One region of the Streptomyces sp. NBC_00872 genome, then DNA from elsewhere that is predicted to be linked to it. Evidence: predicted binding sites of a transcription regulator. Region 1 holds the regulator's gene; each other region holds the start of a gene.

Region 1 (5,009 bases):
GGACCGTACGCACACCCCCGGGCGGCCCGAGGAGTGTGTCGCGGAGGCCCGCGCGGCCGGGTTCGAGCATGTGAACCTCGATCTGATCTACGGCACGCCGGGGGAGAGCGACGACGACTGGCGCGAGTCGCTGGCGGCGGCGGTGGGAGCGGGGCCCGACCATGTCTCGGCGTACGCGCTGATCGTGGAGGAGGGCACGGGACTGGCGCGGCGGATCCGGCGCGGCGAGGTCCCGATGACGGACGACGACGAGCACGCGGACCGGTATCTGATCGCGGACGAGGTCCTGGCGGAGGCGGGCTTCTCCTGGTACGAGGTGTCCAACTGGGCCACCTCGGAGGCGGCCCGCTGTCTGCACAACGAGCTGTACTGGCGCGGCGCGGACTGGTGGGGCGCGGGTCCCGGCGCCCACAGTCATATGGGCGGGGTGCGCTGGTGGAACGTGAAGCATCCGGGGGCGTACGCGGCGGCGCTGGCGGAGGGCCGCTCGCCCGGCGCGGGCCGGGAGATCCTCTCCGAGGAGGACCGCCGGGTGGAACGCGTCCTGCTGGAGCTGCGTCTGTCCGCCGGCTGCGAGCTGTCCCTCCTGCGCCCGGACGGTCTGACCGCCTCGCGCCGGGCCCTGGCCGACGGCCTGCTGGAGCCGCTCCCGTACGAGCGGGGCCGGGCGGTCCTGACGCTACGGGGCCGCCTCCTGGCGGACGCGGTGGTCAGGGACCTGGTGGACTGACCGGCTGGACTGACCGGCGCGGACCGAGCGCCCGCGATCGGCAGTACGTACTGCTCACCGAAACGTACTGCTCACCGAACCGGCCGGCGGCGGGGAGGCCGCCGATCACCGGGCGAGGCGGACCGGACAGGGCCTGGTCCGGCGACCCCGTCCCCCGGATCTGCTCGGTGCCGGCGGATCCGCTCGGCGCCGAGCCGGACACCTCGGAGTCCGGGACGCTTCACCCGGTCAGGCGTCACCGCCGGCCGTGACGAAGTCGATCAGTTCCTCCACCCGGCCCAGCAGCGCGGGCTCCAGGTCTCTGAAGGTCCGTACCCGGGACAGTACGTACTGCCACGCCGCCCCCGTGTTCTCCGGCCAGCCCAGCGCGCGGCAGACGCCCGTCTTCCAGTCCTCGCCCCTCGGGACCGAGGGCCACTCGGGGATGCCCACCGACGACGGCTTCACCGCCTCCCAGACGTCGATGTACGGGTGGCCCGCCACCAGGACGTCCGGGCCGGTCACCGCCGCGGCGATACGGGACTCCTTCGAGCCCGGCACGAGATGGTCGACCAGCACACCGAGCCGGGCGTCCGGCGCCGGGCCGAACTCGGCCACGACAGCCGGAAGATCGTCGATACCGCCCAGATACTCGACGACCACGCCCTCGACGCGCAGATCGTCGCCCCACACCTTCTCCACCAGTTCGGCGTCGTGCCGGCCCTCGACATAGATACGGCCGGCCCGCGCCACCCGCGCACGGGCCCCGGGCACGGCCACGGAGCCGGAGGCCGTACGGGTCGGGCGGGCCGGGCCCCCCGCCGTCGGGCGCACCAGGGTGACCACCCGCCCGTCCAGCAGGAACCCGCCGGGGACGAGCGGGAAGACCCGGTGCTTGCCGAACCGGTCCTCCAGCGTGACCGTCGGACCCTCCGCGGTCTTCTCGCAGCGGACCACCGCACCGCAGAATCCCGTCGACACCTCCTCGACCACCAGATCCGGATCCGGCTCCGCCGGGACCTCGGGCGCGGGCGTGGACTTCTTCCACGGAGGCGTCAGATCGGGGCTGTAGCTACGCATTCGCAAGACGATAGGCCGCACCGGCCGGTACGGCTACGACACCCCGAACCGCGCCGCCAGCGCGTCGCGTTGTGCCCGTACGAACGCCGCGTCCACCACCGCGCCGTGTCCCGGCACATACACCGCGTCCTCGCCCCCCAGCGTCAGCAGCCGGTCCAGGGCGGCCGGCCAGCGCCCCGGGACGGCGTCGGGGCCCGCCTGCGGCTCACCGGACTCCTCCACCAGATCGCCGCAGAAGACCACCGAGGTCGCGCCCGAAGCCCCCGCGACCCTGGTCGCCCCCGACGCCCCTGCCACCTCGGCCGCCCCCGAAGCCCCCGCCACCAGTACCGCCAAGTCGTGCGCCGTATGGCCGGGCCCCGCGTTCACCAGCACCGCCCGGCGCCCGCCGCCCAGTTCCAGGGTGAGCAGCCCCGACACCTCGTGCCGGGGTGCCACCAGCCCGTCCACCGCCCTCGCCGTCTCCTCCGCGTCCGCCCCGAGCCGTACGGCCTCCTCGAACAGGCCCGACATACCCGACATGACGGCTGGATCGGACAGGCCGGACAGGCCGGACGGGCCGGACGGGCCCGAGCCGCCCGCCGTCAGCAGCCGCGCCATGCCCACCGCCCCGTACACCTCCGCCCCCGGGAACGCGGCCGTCCCCAGCACATGGTCGAAGTGCGGGTGGCTGAGTGCGATATGCGTCACGTGCCGGCCGCCGCCCAGCAGGGCCCGTACCCCGGCGGCGAGTTCGGCGCCCTCACGGACCGTCGAGCCCGTGTCGTACAGCAGGACGGCGTCCGTGCCCACGACCAGTCCGGCCGTCGCGTCCCACCCCGGCAGCCGTCGCCGCCCCACTCCCGGGGCCAGCCGCTCCCACCCGTGTTCTTCCCAACAGACGTCCATACCAGGACGCTACGGGACGGTACGGAAACGGCGCCGCCACCGATACGCCGGATCGGGCGGTACCGTGTTCGGCCGCTCTTGCTCCGGGTGTACCCCACGGCCGTACACTTACGGGGGGAGTATTGGCACTCCCCGTGAGCGAGTGCCAAGAAGAGTGTCAAGAAGTTGCCAAGAAGTGAGTAGCAGGACCGGAACGACCGCGGAACGGCCCGGCACGACGACCAGAGCTGGAGGTGTGCGCCATGCTCAGCGAACGCAGACTCGAGGTGCTGCGCGCCATCGTCCAGGACTATGTCGGCACCGAGGAGCCCGTCGGCTCCAAGGCGCTCACCGAGCGCCACAAGCTCGGTGTCTCACCGGCGACCGTCCGCAATGACATGGCGGTGCTGGAGGACGAGGGCTTCATCGCCCAGCCGCACACCAGCGCGGGACGCATCCCGACCGACAAGGGCTACCGGCTCTTCGTCGACAAGCTGGCCGGTGTCAAGCCGCTGTCCTCGCCGGAGCGCCGTGCCATCCAGAACTTCCTGGACGGCGCCGTCGACCTCGACGACGTCGTGGGCCGTACGGTCCGGCTGCTGGCGCAGCTCACCCGGCAGGTCGCCGTCGTCCAGTACCCCTCGCTGACCCGCTCGACGGTGCGGCACGTGGAGCTGCTGGCGCTCGCGCCCGCCCGGCTGATGCTCGTCCTGATCACGGACACGGGACGGGTCGAGCAGCGCATGGTCGACGCTCCCGCGCCCTTCGGTGAGACCTCGCTCGCGGATCTCCGGGCGCGGCTCAACAGCCGGATCGTAGGACGCCGCTTCGCGGATGTCCCGCAGCTCGTGCAGGACCTGCCCGACTCCTTCGAGCAGGAGGACCGCGGTGTGGTGTCCACCGTGCTCGCGACCCTGCTCGAAACCCTGGTCGAGGAGACCGAGGAGCGGCTGATGATCGGCGGTACGGCCAACATCACCCGTTTCGGACACGACTTCCCCCTGACCATCCGGCCGGTGCTGGAGGCGCTGGAGGAGCATGTGGTGCTCCTCAAGCTGCTCGGCGAGGCCAAGGATCCCGGCATGACCGTACGTATCGGGCACGAGAACGCCCATGAGGGCCTCAACTCCACGTCCGTCGTCGCGGTCGGCTACGGTTCGGGCGACGAGGCAGTCGCCAAACTCGGCGTGGTCGGACCGACCCGCATGGACTACCCCGGAACGATGGGAGCGGTACGCGCAGTGGCACGTTACGTCGGACAGATCCTGGCGGAGTCGTAAGTGGCCACGGACTATTACGCCGTACTCGGCGTACGCCGCGACGCATCTCAGGACGAGATCAAGAAGGCATTCCGGCGGCTCGCGCGCGAGCTGCATCCGGATGTCAATCCCGATCCCAAGACGCAGGAGCGCTTCAAGGAGATCAACGCCGCGTACGAGGTGCTGTCGGACCCGCAGAAGAAACAGGTCTACGACCTCGGCGGGGACCCCCTCTCGGCGAACGGGGGCGGGGGCGCCGGCGGCTTCGGGGCCGGTGGCTTCGGCAACTTCTCGGACATCATGGACGCGTTCTTCGGCACGGCGTCGCAGCGCGGCCCCAGATCGCGGACGCGGCGCGGCCAGGACGCGATGATCCGGCTGGAGATCGACCTCAACGAGGCGGCCTTCGGTACGACGAAGGACATCCAGGTCGACACGGCCGTCGTCTGTACGACCTGTTCCGGCGAGGGCGCGGCGCCCGGCACCTCGGCGCAGACCTGTGACATGTGCCGTGGCCGTGGCGAGGTCTCGCAGGTCACCCGGTCCTTCCTGGGCCAGGTCATGACCTCGCGGCCGTGCCCGCAGTGCCAGGGCTTCGGTACGGTCGTGCCGACACCGTGCCCCGAGTGCGCGGGCGACGGGCGTATCCGCTCCCGCCGTACGCTCACGGTCAAGATCCCGGCCGGTGTCGACAACGGCACCCGCATCCAGCTCGCGGGTGAGGGCGAGGTCGGCCCCGGCGGCGGTCCCGCCGGTGATCTGTACGTCGAGATCCATGAGCTGGCGCACTCGGTGTTCCAGCGGCGCGGCGACGATCTGCACTGCACGGTCACCATCCCGATGACGGCGGCGTCGCTGGGCACGAAGTGCCCGCTGGAGACGCTGGACGGGATGGAGGAGATCGACGTGCGGCCGGGCACGCAGTCGGGCCAGTCGATCCCGCTGCACGGCCGGGGTATCACGCATCTGCGCGGTGGCGGCCGGGGCGATCTGATCGTGCATGTCGAGGTGATGACCCCGTCGAAGCTGGACCCGGAGCAGGAGCGGCTGCTGCGCGAACTGGCGAAGCTGCGCGGCGAGGAGCGCCCCACGGG
Region 2 (5,009 bases), 990 kb from region 1:
TACGGGCCCGGTGCAGCCGGACCCAGACCGCCGGGACCCCGCAGCCGAGGACCTCGCCGATCTCGGCGGCGCTCAGTCCGTCCCAGTAACTGAGCATCAGCACATCCCGGTGCCGGCCGGGGAGCCGGTCGAGGGTGTCCAGTACGGCGGTGTCCTGCCCGGACGCGGGCGCGCGGTTCAGTTCGTCGGTGATACGCCGGTGGAGTTCGGTCAGACGCGCGGTCCTGCGGTAGTGGTTGCTCAGCAGATTGCGCGCGGTGACGAACAGCCAGCCGCTGCTCGGCTCATGGCCCGCGGCCGTCCGTTCCCACGCGGTCCTGAAGACCTCCGCGGTCAGCTCCTCGGCCGCGCCCCGGTCGCCCAGCCGCCGGTGGACATAGGCCGATACGCGCGGGTGCTCGCGTGTGTACATGGCCGTGAACCGCTCGGAGCGATCGCCGTCGGGCGCACGGCCCCCGTCGCTCCCCGTCGTCCGAAAGGTTTCCACACCTCTCATATGTCATGAGCCCGGCGGATCCTTACAAGCCCCGAGCCCCGAGCCCCCGCCCCGAGCCCTGAAGCCCAAGGCCGCGCGACACGGCCCGGGAAACGCCCGAGGGCGGCACCCCCGCGAAAGGGGTGCCGCCCTCGGTACGTACCAGGACCGCGTCCGAACCGGCCGGCTCCGAGGAGCCGTCAGGCTCAGAAGTCCATGTCACCGCCCGGCATACCGCCCGGAGCGGCCGCGGCGGCCTTCTCCGGCTTGTCGGCGATGACGGCCTCGGTGGTCAGGAACAGCGCGGCGATGGAGGCCGCGTTCTGCAGCGCGGACCGCGTCACCTTCGCCGGGTCGATGATGCCCTCGGCGATCATGTCGACGTACTCGCCGGTCGCGGCGTTCAGACCGTGGCCGACCGTCAGGTTGCGGACCTTCTCGACGACGACGCCGCCCTCAAGACCACCGTTGACGGCGATCTGCTTGAGCGGAGCCTCCAGCGCGAGCTTGACGGCGTTGGCACCGGTCGCCTCGTCGCCCTCCAGCTCCAGCTTCTCGAAGACCGAGGCGGCCTGGAGCAGAGCCACGCCGCCACCGGCGACGATGCCCTCCTCGACGGCGGCCTTGGCGTTGCGCACCGCGTCCTCGATGCGGTGCTTGCGCTCCTTCAGCTCGACCTCGGTGGCGGCACCGGCCTTGATGACGGCCACGCCGCCGGCCAGCTTCGCCAGGCGCTCCTGGAGCTTCTCGCGGTCGTAGTCCGAGTCGCTGTTCTCGATCTCGGCGCGGATCTGGTTGACCCGGCCGGCGACCTGGTCGCTGTCACCGGCACCGTCGACGATGGTGGTCTCGTCCTTGGTGATGACGACCTTGCGGGCGCGGCCCAGCAGGTCCAGGCCGGCGTTCTCCAGCTTGAGGCCGACCTCCTCGGAGATGACCGTGCCACCGGTGAGGATGGCGATGTCGTTCAGCATCGCCTTGCGGCGGTCACCGAAGCCCGGGGCCTTGACGGCGACGGACTTGAAGGTGCCACGGATCTTGTTGACGACCAGGGTCGACAGCGCCTCGCCCTCGACGTCCTCCGCGATGATCAGCAGGGGCTTGCCCGACTGCATGACCTTCTCCAGCAGCGGAAGGAGGTCCTTCACGTTGCCGATCTTGGAGTTGACGATCAGGAGGTACGGGTCGTCCAGGGACGCCTCCATACGCTCCATGTCCGTGGCGAAGTACGCGGAGATGTAGCCCTTGTCGAAGCGCATACCCTCCGTCAGTTCGAGCTCCAGACCGAAGGTCTGGGACTCCTCGACGGTGATGACGCCTTCCTTGCCGACCTTGTCCATGGCCTCGGCGATGAGCTCGCCGATCTGGGTGTCGGCGGCGGAGATGGAGGCGGTCGAAGCGATCTGCTCCTTGGTCTCCACGTCCTTGGCCTGCTCCAGCAGGGCGCCGGAGACGGCCTCGACGGCCTTCTCGATGCCGCGCTTGAGGGCCATCGGGTTGGCGCCGGCGGCCACGTTGCGCAGGCCCTCGCGGACGAGCGCCTGGGCCAGCACGGTCGCGGTGGTCGTACCGTCGCCGGCGACGTCGTCCGTCTTCTTGGCGACTTCCTTGACCAGCTCGGCGCCGATCTTCTCGTACGGGTCCTCGAGCTCGATCTCCTTGGCGATGGACACACCATCGTTGGTGATCGTGGGGGCGCCCCACTTCTTCTCGAGGACGACGTTGCGACCCTTGGGGCCAAGGGTGACCTTGACGGCGTCGGCGAGCTGGTTCATCCCGCGCTCGAGACCGCGCCGTGCCTCCTCGTTGAACGCGATGATCTTGGCCATGTGAAGTGGTCCTCCCGGACTGGGGTGGATTGCTCCGGACCGCGCTGGCGCCCGCGACGGACGGCCTGAGAGCCGTGCGGTTCCTTGCCCCACCGGCTCTTCGGGCCTCACCGACCCGGTCCTTAAGTTGTCACTCTCACTCGCAGAGTGCTAACGCCAATGATTAGCACTCGACCCCCGAGAGTGCAAGCGCCCCCGGACTCCGGCGGTGTCCCCACGCCGACCGCGCGCCACCCGCACGCCACCCGCGCCCGCTCACGCACGCGTTCACGCACACGCCCCCGTACCTCGCCCGCGTCCGGACACGCCCCCCGCACCCCGCCCGCGTCCGGACACGCACAAGGGGTCCGTATCCCGTCTCCGGGATACGGACCCCTCGGCGTGAGCCGTGAACTGCGTGCGTCGGTGGCCGATCGCGCCGGGATCAGACGGCGAGCTTGACCATGTCCGCCTGCGGACCCTTCTGGCCCTGCGAGATCTCGAACTCCACTCGCTGACCTTCTTCAAGGGTGCGGTAACCGTCCATCTGAATCGCGCTGTAGTGGACGAAAACATCCGCACCACCGTCTACCGCGATGAAGCCGTAGCCCTTCTCCGCGTTGAACCACTTGACGGTGCCCTGAGCCATGCCTAACTCCCCTATTACTGGCCCTTCCAGGGGCCACACTTCGCGCCGGAACGCGTCGACCGCGGCTGAATGTATCTGCCCAACTGCCCTCTGCAACAGGTCAATCGGACGAGAATTCTGGGCATGGCTGAACACGCATAGCGACGAATTCGCTGCGTTCCCGGGCAAGTCGGGCCGGGCAAAGCGCACCTAAAGTGCAAACAGCGCGATGACTTCAGCCCTATGTTGTCGCGTTCTCATACGCGCGCCGGATGGGCGGCGGAGGGGCGTTCCCACACTCTATCGCGTTCAACCATAAAGAATGGCTCCCTCCGCTTCTCTTGCGGAGGGAGCCATACCGGTCACACGGAGTCGCCACGAGGGGGCCGGGCCCGGGGGCGCGGGGCTCAGCCTCCGGCGACCGCGGGGATGATCGAGACGCCGGCGCCCGCCGGGGTCGCGGTCTCCAGACCCTGCTCGAAGCGGACGTCGTCGTCGTTCACGTACACGTTCACAAAGCGGCGCAACTTGCCCTGGTCGTCCAGGACCCGCGCGGCGATACCGGGGTGGCTGGCCTCCAGGGACTGGATGACCTCGGAGAGGGTCGCCCCTTCGGCCGGGACCTCGGCCTTGCCGCCGGTGTACGTACGGAGAATGGTGGGGATGCGGACATTGACGCTCATGATGGGTGTTCTGCCTTCCGTCTTCCGTGACGTCGTCGGGGTCGATAAGCCTGATCGCGGGTCAGCGGGCCGAGCCGGGTCAATGGGCCGGATCGCGGGTCATCGGGCCGGGCGGCCGGTCAGCGGGCCAGACCGGCGTCGCGGAACGCGTCCAGGCTCGGGCGGATGGTCGCGGTCGGGCCCGTCGTCGGCGCCACCGCGTCCAGGGTCTTCAGTCCGTCACCCGTGTTGAGGACCACGGTCGTCAGCGCCGGGTCGAGCACCCCCGCCTCGATCAGCTTCTTGGTCACGCCGACGGTCACCCCGCCCGCGGTCTCCGCGAAGATGCCCTCGGTGCGCGCCAGCAGCTTGATCGCGTCGACGATCTGCTCGTCGTCGACGTCCTCGACCGCGCCGCCGGTGCGACGGGCGATGTCCAGGACGTACGGGCCGTCGGCCGGGTTGCCGATCGCTAGGGACTTGGCGATGGTGTTGGGCTTCTGCGGCCGTACGACATCGTGTCCGGCCTTGAAGGCGGTGGACACCGGCGAGCAGCCCTCGGCCTGGGCGCCGAAGATCTTGTACGGCCTGTCCTCCACGAGCCCCAGCTTGATCAGCTCCTGGAGACCCTTGTCGATCTTCGTGAGCTGTGACCCGGAGGCGATCGGGATGACGATCTGGTCGGGCAGCCGCCAGCCGAGCTGCTCGCAGATCTCGTACGCGAGGGTCTTGGAGCCCTCGCCGTAGTACGGACGGAGGTTGACGTTGACGAAGCCCCAGCCCTCGCCCAGCGGATCGCCGATCAGCTCCGAGCAGAAACGGTTCACGTCGTCGTAGTTGCCCTCGATGCCGACGAGTTCACCGCCGTACACCGCGGCCATGACGACCTTGCCCTGCTCCAGGTCGTGCGGGATGAACACACAGGAGCGGAAGCCGGCGCGGGCGGCGGCGGCGCCGACCGCGCCCGCCAGATTGCCGGTGGAGGAGCAGGAGAGCGTGGTGAAGCCGAAGGCGCGGGCGGCCTCGACGGCGATGGCGACGACACGGTCCTTGAAGGAGTGCGTCGGATTGCCGGAGTCGTCCTTGATGTGCAGGGAGCCGGTGATACCCAGTTCACGGGCGAGATTGTCGGCCTTGACCAGCTTGGTGAAACCGGGGTTGATGTTCGGCTTCGAGGCCACGTCGGCCGGGACGGGCAGCAGTGGCGCGTACCGCCAGATGTTGTCCGGGCCGTCCGCGATCCGCTTCTTGAGCTCTTCGGGGGTGCCGCTCGGCAGGTCGTACGCGACTTCGAGCGGCCCGAAACAGCTCGCGCAGGCGAAAAGGGGGCCGAGCTCGAATCGCTCTCCGCATTCGCGGCACGAGAGGGCGGCGGCGGGTCCGAGATCGACGGTGCCGCTGGCGTGGTGGACGGTCTGCACAGCCATGATGGCGAG
Region 3 (5,009 bases), 2.5 Mb from region 1:
GGGCGCCGGGCCTCGGTGCGTTCAGGCCGTGGGCGCGGGCGGACCCGCGCCGGTGGCTCGTCAGTGGCTGTGGCTGTGGCCGCCGTGGCCCGCCTCGGCCTCTTCCTCGGCCGGCTTCTCGACGACCAGGGTCTCGGTCGTGAGCAGCAGCGACGCGATGGACGCGGCGTTCTCCAGCGCGGAACGGGTGACCTTCACCGGGTCGATGACGCCGGCCTTCACCAGGTCGACGTACTCGCCGGTGGCCGCGTTGAAACCGTGGCCCTTGTCCTGCTCCGCCACCTTCGCGGTGATGACGTAGCCCTCAAGGCCGGCGTTCTCGGCGATCCAGCGCAGCGGCTCGACGACGGCGCGGCGGACGACCGCGACACCGGTCGCCTCGTCGCCCTCCTTGCCGAGGTTGCCCTCCAGCACCTTGGCCGCGTGCACCAGGGCGGAGCCACCACCGGAGACGATGCCCTCCTCGACCGCGGCGCGGGTCGCGGAGATGGCGTCCTCCAGACGGTGCTTCTTCTCCTTCAGCTCCACCTCGGTGGCGGCGCCGACCTTGATCACGCACACGCCGCCGGCCAGCTTCGCGAGGCGCTCCTGGAGCTTCTCGCGGTCCCAGTCGGAGTCCGTGCCCTCGATCTCGGCCTTGATCTGGTTGATACGGCCCGCGACGTCACCGGAGTTGCCTCCGCCGTCGACGATGGTCGTGTCGTCCTTGGAGATGGTGACGCGGCGGGCGGAGCCCAGCACGTCCAGACCGGCCTGGTCGAGCTTGAGGCCGACCTCCTCGGCGATGACGGTCGCGCCCGTGAGGGTGGCGATGTCGCCGAGCATGGCCTTGCGGCGGTCACCGAAGCCGGGGGCCTTCACCGCGACCGCGTTGAAGGTGCCGCGGATCTTGTTGACGACGAGGGTGGAGAGCGCCTCGCCCTCGACGTCCTCGGCGATGATCAGCAGCGGCTTGGAGCCACCCGCCTGGATGACCTTCTCCAGCAGCGGCAGCAGGTCCTGGATGGAGGAGATCTTGCCCTGGTGGACCAGGATGTACGGGTCGTCGAGGACGGCCTCCATACGCTCCTGGTCGGTGACCATGTACGGGGAGAGGTAGCCCTTGTCGAAGGCCATGCCCTCGGTGAAGTCCAGCTCCAGACCGAAGGTGTTGGACTCCTCGACGGTGATGACACCGTCCTTGCCGACCTTGTCCATCGCCTCGGCGATCAGCTCGCCGACCTGCTGGTCCTGCGCGGAGAGCGCGGCCACGGCGGCGATGTCGGACTTGTCCTCGATCGGACGGGCGGTCGCGAGCAGCTCGTCGGAGACGGCCTTGACCGCGGCGTCGATGCCCTTCTTCAGGGCGGCCGGGGAAGCGCCGGCGGCGACATTGCGCAGGCCCTCGCGGACCAGCGCCTGGGCCAGCACCGTGGCGGTGGTGGTGCCGTCACCCGCGATGTCGTTGGTCTTGGTCGCCACCTCCTTCACGAGCTGGGCGCCCAGGTTCTCGTACGGGTCGTCGATCTCCACCTCGCGGGCGATCGTGACACCGTCGTTGGTGATGGTGGGGGCGCCGAACTTCTTGTCGATGACGACGTTGCGGCCCTTGGGGCCGATCGTCACCTTCACCGTGTCGGCAAGCTTGTTGACGCCGCGCTCGAGGGCGCGACGGGCGTCCTCGTCGAACTTCAGGATCTTCGCCATGGGAGCTTTCTCTGTCCTCTCACACGAACCGCGCCCCTGTCCGCCCGGCAATCGCAGGGCGGCCAGGGGCGCGGTTCACAAGCAAACTCGAACGTGGGTGATTACTTCTCGATGATCGCGAGCACGTCGCGAGCCGAGAGGACGAGGTACTCCTCGCCGCTGTACTTCACCTCGGTGCCGCCGTACTTGCTGTACAGAACGACGTCGCCGACGGAAACGTCGAGCGGGAGCCGCTCGCCGTTCTCGAAACGGCCCGGACCGACAGCCAGGACGACGCCCTCCTGGGGCTTCTCCTTGGCGGTGTCCGGGATAACCAGGCCAGAGGCCGTGGTCTGCTCGGCGTCGAGCGGCTGGACCACAATGCGGTCCTCGAGCGGCTTGATGGCAACCTTGGTGCTGGCGGTCGTCACGATCCGACCTCCCCCTTCGGAGATCTCACGGGGTTAACTGTCTGAGGGTGGCGACCAGGTCGATCCGTCGTCGCGGGTGCCGGACCTGCCAGTCGCGCTTTGGCACTCTCCAGTGGGGAGTGCCAGACCCGAGACTATGACCGCGATTAGCACTCGGTCAAGCGGAGTGCCAATACGGCCCGGCGTGGCGGTTCCGTCTCGATACGGAAACGGGCATGCGGGGCTCTGGATTCCGTACGACTGTACGAACAGCGCACACGCCTGTGGACGGCGCACGCGGCCGGACCCCGGGCCGGAACCCGGCGCACGCGGCCGGACCCCAGGGCACGCTGCCGCCGGACCCCAGGGCTCACATCGGGGTCCGGCGCTCACGGTCAGGTCAGGTCAGGTCAGGGTCCGGCGCTCACAGTCAGGTCGGGGTCCGGCGCTCACAGCCAGGCCTGGTACTCACAGCTGGGCTCGCGCGTTCACGCCGAGGCCGCCGCCGGGACCGCCGCCCGGCTCCAGGTCCCGGGCGGGCCGCTCCTCCCCCGGGCACATCTCCCGGGGCTGCGGAGCGAGCCGTACGGCGCCGGGCCCGCCGTCCGCCCCCGGCGCCGGGGGCGGGGCGTGCGGGCCGACCTTCTGCGCCGCCTTGCGGCCGAGCCGTTCGATCGGGTCCACCGGATCGGACGACTGCGCACAGCCGGCGGTGGCGGTGATGAGCGCGCCGGCCGCCAGCGCACCGGCCAGCAGCCGGTACTCGGCTCTCATACGGCCCCCCGCGGCCCCGCGCGTACGCGCCGCGCCCGACGGGGCGGCCGGGGCAGGGGCGACCGGGGCGACCGGGCCGCACGCGTCCTCCCCGAGCCTCATAGGTACTCCCCCGCTGTCATACGTAGTCCTCCAGCTTGCCCACGGCGTAACCCTTGTCCGTGATCACCTTCATCACCTGGCGGATCATGTCGGGCATGGAGCCCGCCCACTCCTCGGGGCCGCGGAAGTGGGTGAGGATGATGTCCCCGGGGTGCATGTCCTTGTCCCACTCGCGCCACTCCATATGGTCGGGAAACGCCTCCGACGCCCAGAGGGGCGCGGCCTTCACACCGCACTCCTTGGCGGCGACCAGCGTGTCGCGGTTGTAGTTGCCGAACGGCGGCCGGAAGAGCGTGGGCCGGTGTCCGTACCGCTGCTGGAGCTTGTCCTGCTGGCCGCAGATCTCCCGCTTCTGCTCGTCGTAGGACAGTCCGGGCATATAGGGGTGGTTGAGGGTGTGATTGTTCAGCGTCACCCCGTTGTCCTGCATCTTCTTGAAGTAGTCGTAGTTGTTGTTGATGACGTAGTCGCTGAGGAACGCGGTGTACGGGATCTTCAGCTCGCTCATCATCCGCAGCAGCTCGGGGTCCTTCTCCACACCGTCGTCGATGGTCAGGAAGACGACCTTGTCCTGGGTCGGGACGGTGGTGAAGATCGGTGGCAGTTCCTCGCTGTCCTGGACCTCGAAGCCCTCGCGGGTGGTGATGGCCGGCTTCACGGTCGGCGGCCGGGGCGCGGGCAGCGGGGTGGCACTGAGCCCCCACTTCTTGGCCGCGATCGCACGGGCCGCCTGGTTGCGGCGGAGGTTGTCGGCGTAACCGGCGATCATCCCGGCCGGGGCCTCCTTCTGGGCCTCCCCCGGGGCGCCGTGCCCCGGCCCGCCCGGCAGACCCGGTTGGCCCGGGTGCCCGGCCGCGGGTTTCGGCACCTCACCCGCGCCGCCGGCGCATCCCGAACCGATCACGCCGACGAGCAGCGCCGCCGCCACCGCGCGTCCGCGCCGTCCGCGCCCGCCTCTCCTGACGCTCCCGTCGGCGCTCCCGCCCCTGCCGCCACCGCCACCGCCCCCGTCACTCCCGCCCCTACCGCTCCCGTCCCCCTTCGCCATAGTCGTCGCCTTTGCCATCATTTCTTCGTTTTGTCGTACTAGTTGCATGGTGTCGCATCCTGTCAGCGCGCGGCCCCCGCGCCCGGCCGACACCGCCGCCCCGGCACGCACCATCCCCCGGCTGGCTCACAATGGATCAGGTGACCGACCGCGCGCCTTCCCCTCCCGCTCCCTCACCCGCCTCCGCCCTACCCCCGCTCCCCCTCCTCGGGCCGCTGCTCTCCGCCGACGGCCAGGCGCTCCTCGCCGAACTGCGCGACCACGACCCGGCGGCGGAACTCGCCCTCGCCACCCGGCTGCGCCGCGAGCACCCGGCGGAGCTGGTCTCGGCGGCGCTGGCCCAGGCGCGGCTGCGTCAGCGCGGGGTGGCGAAGTTCGGCGCCGAGGACGCGTACCGCATGTACTTCACGCCGAACGGGATCGAGCAGGCCACGCGCGGCACCGTCGCCGCGTACCGCGCCGGGCGGTTCCGCGCGCTCGCGCCCGGACTCCGGATCACGGACCTGTGCTGCGGCATCGGCGGTGACGCGATCGAGCTGGCGCGCGCGGGCTTCACCGTGACCGCCGTCGATCTCGACCCGCTGACCTGCGAGATCGCCGCCGAGAATGTGCGCACCCTGGCCCCGGCCGCCCCGCCGACGATGGTGACCCGGGCGGATGTCCTGGAGTACGACCTGACGGGTGCGCGGACGCTGTTCATCGACCCCGCGCGGCGCGGCGGCCGGGGCAGGATCTTCGACCCGGAGGCGTACTCACCGCCCCTGTCGTGGGCCGTCGAAGCGGTACGCGGGGCCGGCACGGGCGCGGTCAAGATCGCGCCCGGCATTCCGCACGAGCTCATCCCCGACGACTTCGAGGCCGAGTGGATCTCGGACGGCGGTGATGTCAAGGAGGCGGTGCTCTGGCACGGCGGAACGCCTGGTTCCGTCACCCCCGGCGGCCGCCGCGCCACCCTGCTCACGCCCGGCCGTCCCCCCGGCCCGCCCACCGTGGTGACCCTCACCGGCCGC

Evidence for each region. Region 1 encodes HrcA, which represses chaperone genes, less so after heat shock. Its sites were predicted from a motif close to TTNGCACTCNGNNNNNCNGAGTGCNAA; they were not measured.
Region 2: a site for HrcA is predicted at 2,432-2,458, ahead of groL (chaperonin GroEL). Genes of this name have one in related genera too.
Region 3: a site for HrcA is predicted at 2,243-2,269, ahead of groES (co-chaperone GroES). Genes of this name have one in related genera too.

Annotation. Positions count from the first base shown of each region.
Region 1 covers NZ_CP108806.1:6,214,567-6,219,575, forward strand. The annotation lists gene hemW (radical SAM family heme chaperone HemW) at 1-730, shown strand, start outside; gene OG214_RS26615 (DUF3097 domain-containing protein) at 959-1,789, opposite strand; gene OG214_RS26620 (MBL fold metallo-hydrolase) at 1,823-2,677, opposite strand; gene hrcA (heat-inducible transcriptional repressor HrcA) at 2,920-3,936, shown strand; gene dnaJ (molecular chaperone DnaJ) at 3,937-5,009, shown strand, end outside.
Region 2 covers NZ_CP108806.1:5,223,062-5,228,070, reverse strand. The annotation lists gene OG214_RS22495 (sigma-70 family RNA polymerase sigma factor) at 1-412, opposite strand, end outside; gene groL (chaperonin GroEL) at 682-2,304, opposite strand; gene OG214_RS22485 (cold-shock protein) at 2,729-2,932, opposite strand; gene OG214_RS22480 (ubiquitin-like small modifier protein 1) at 3,319-3,594, opposite strand; gene thrC (threonine synthase) at 3,714-5,000, opposite strand.
Region 3 covers NZ_CP108806.1:3,682,011-3,687,019, forward strand. The annotation lists gene groL (chaperonin GroEL) at 61-1,686, opposite strand; gene groES (co-chaperone GroES) at 1,788-2,096, opposite strand; gene OG214_RS15595 (hypothetical protein) at 2,544-2,951, opposite strand; gene OG214_RS15600 (polysaccharide deacetylase family protein) at 2,968-3,879, opposite strand; gene OG214_RS15605 (THUMP-like domain-containing protein) at 4,131-5,009, shown strand, end outside.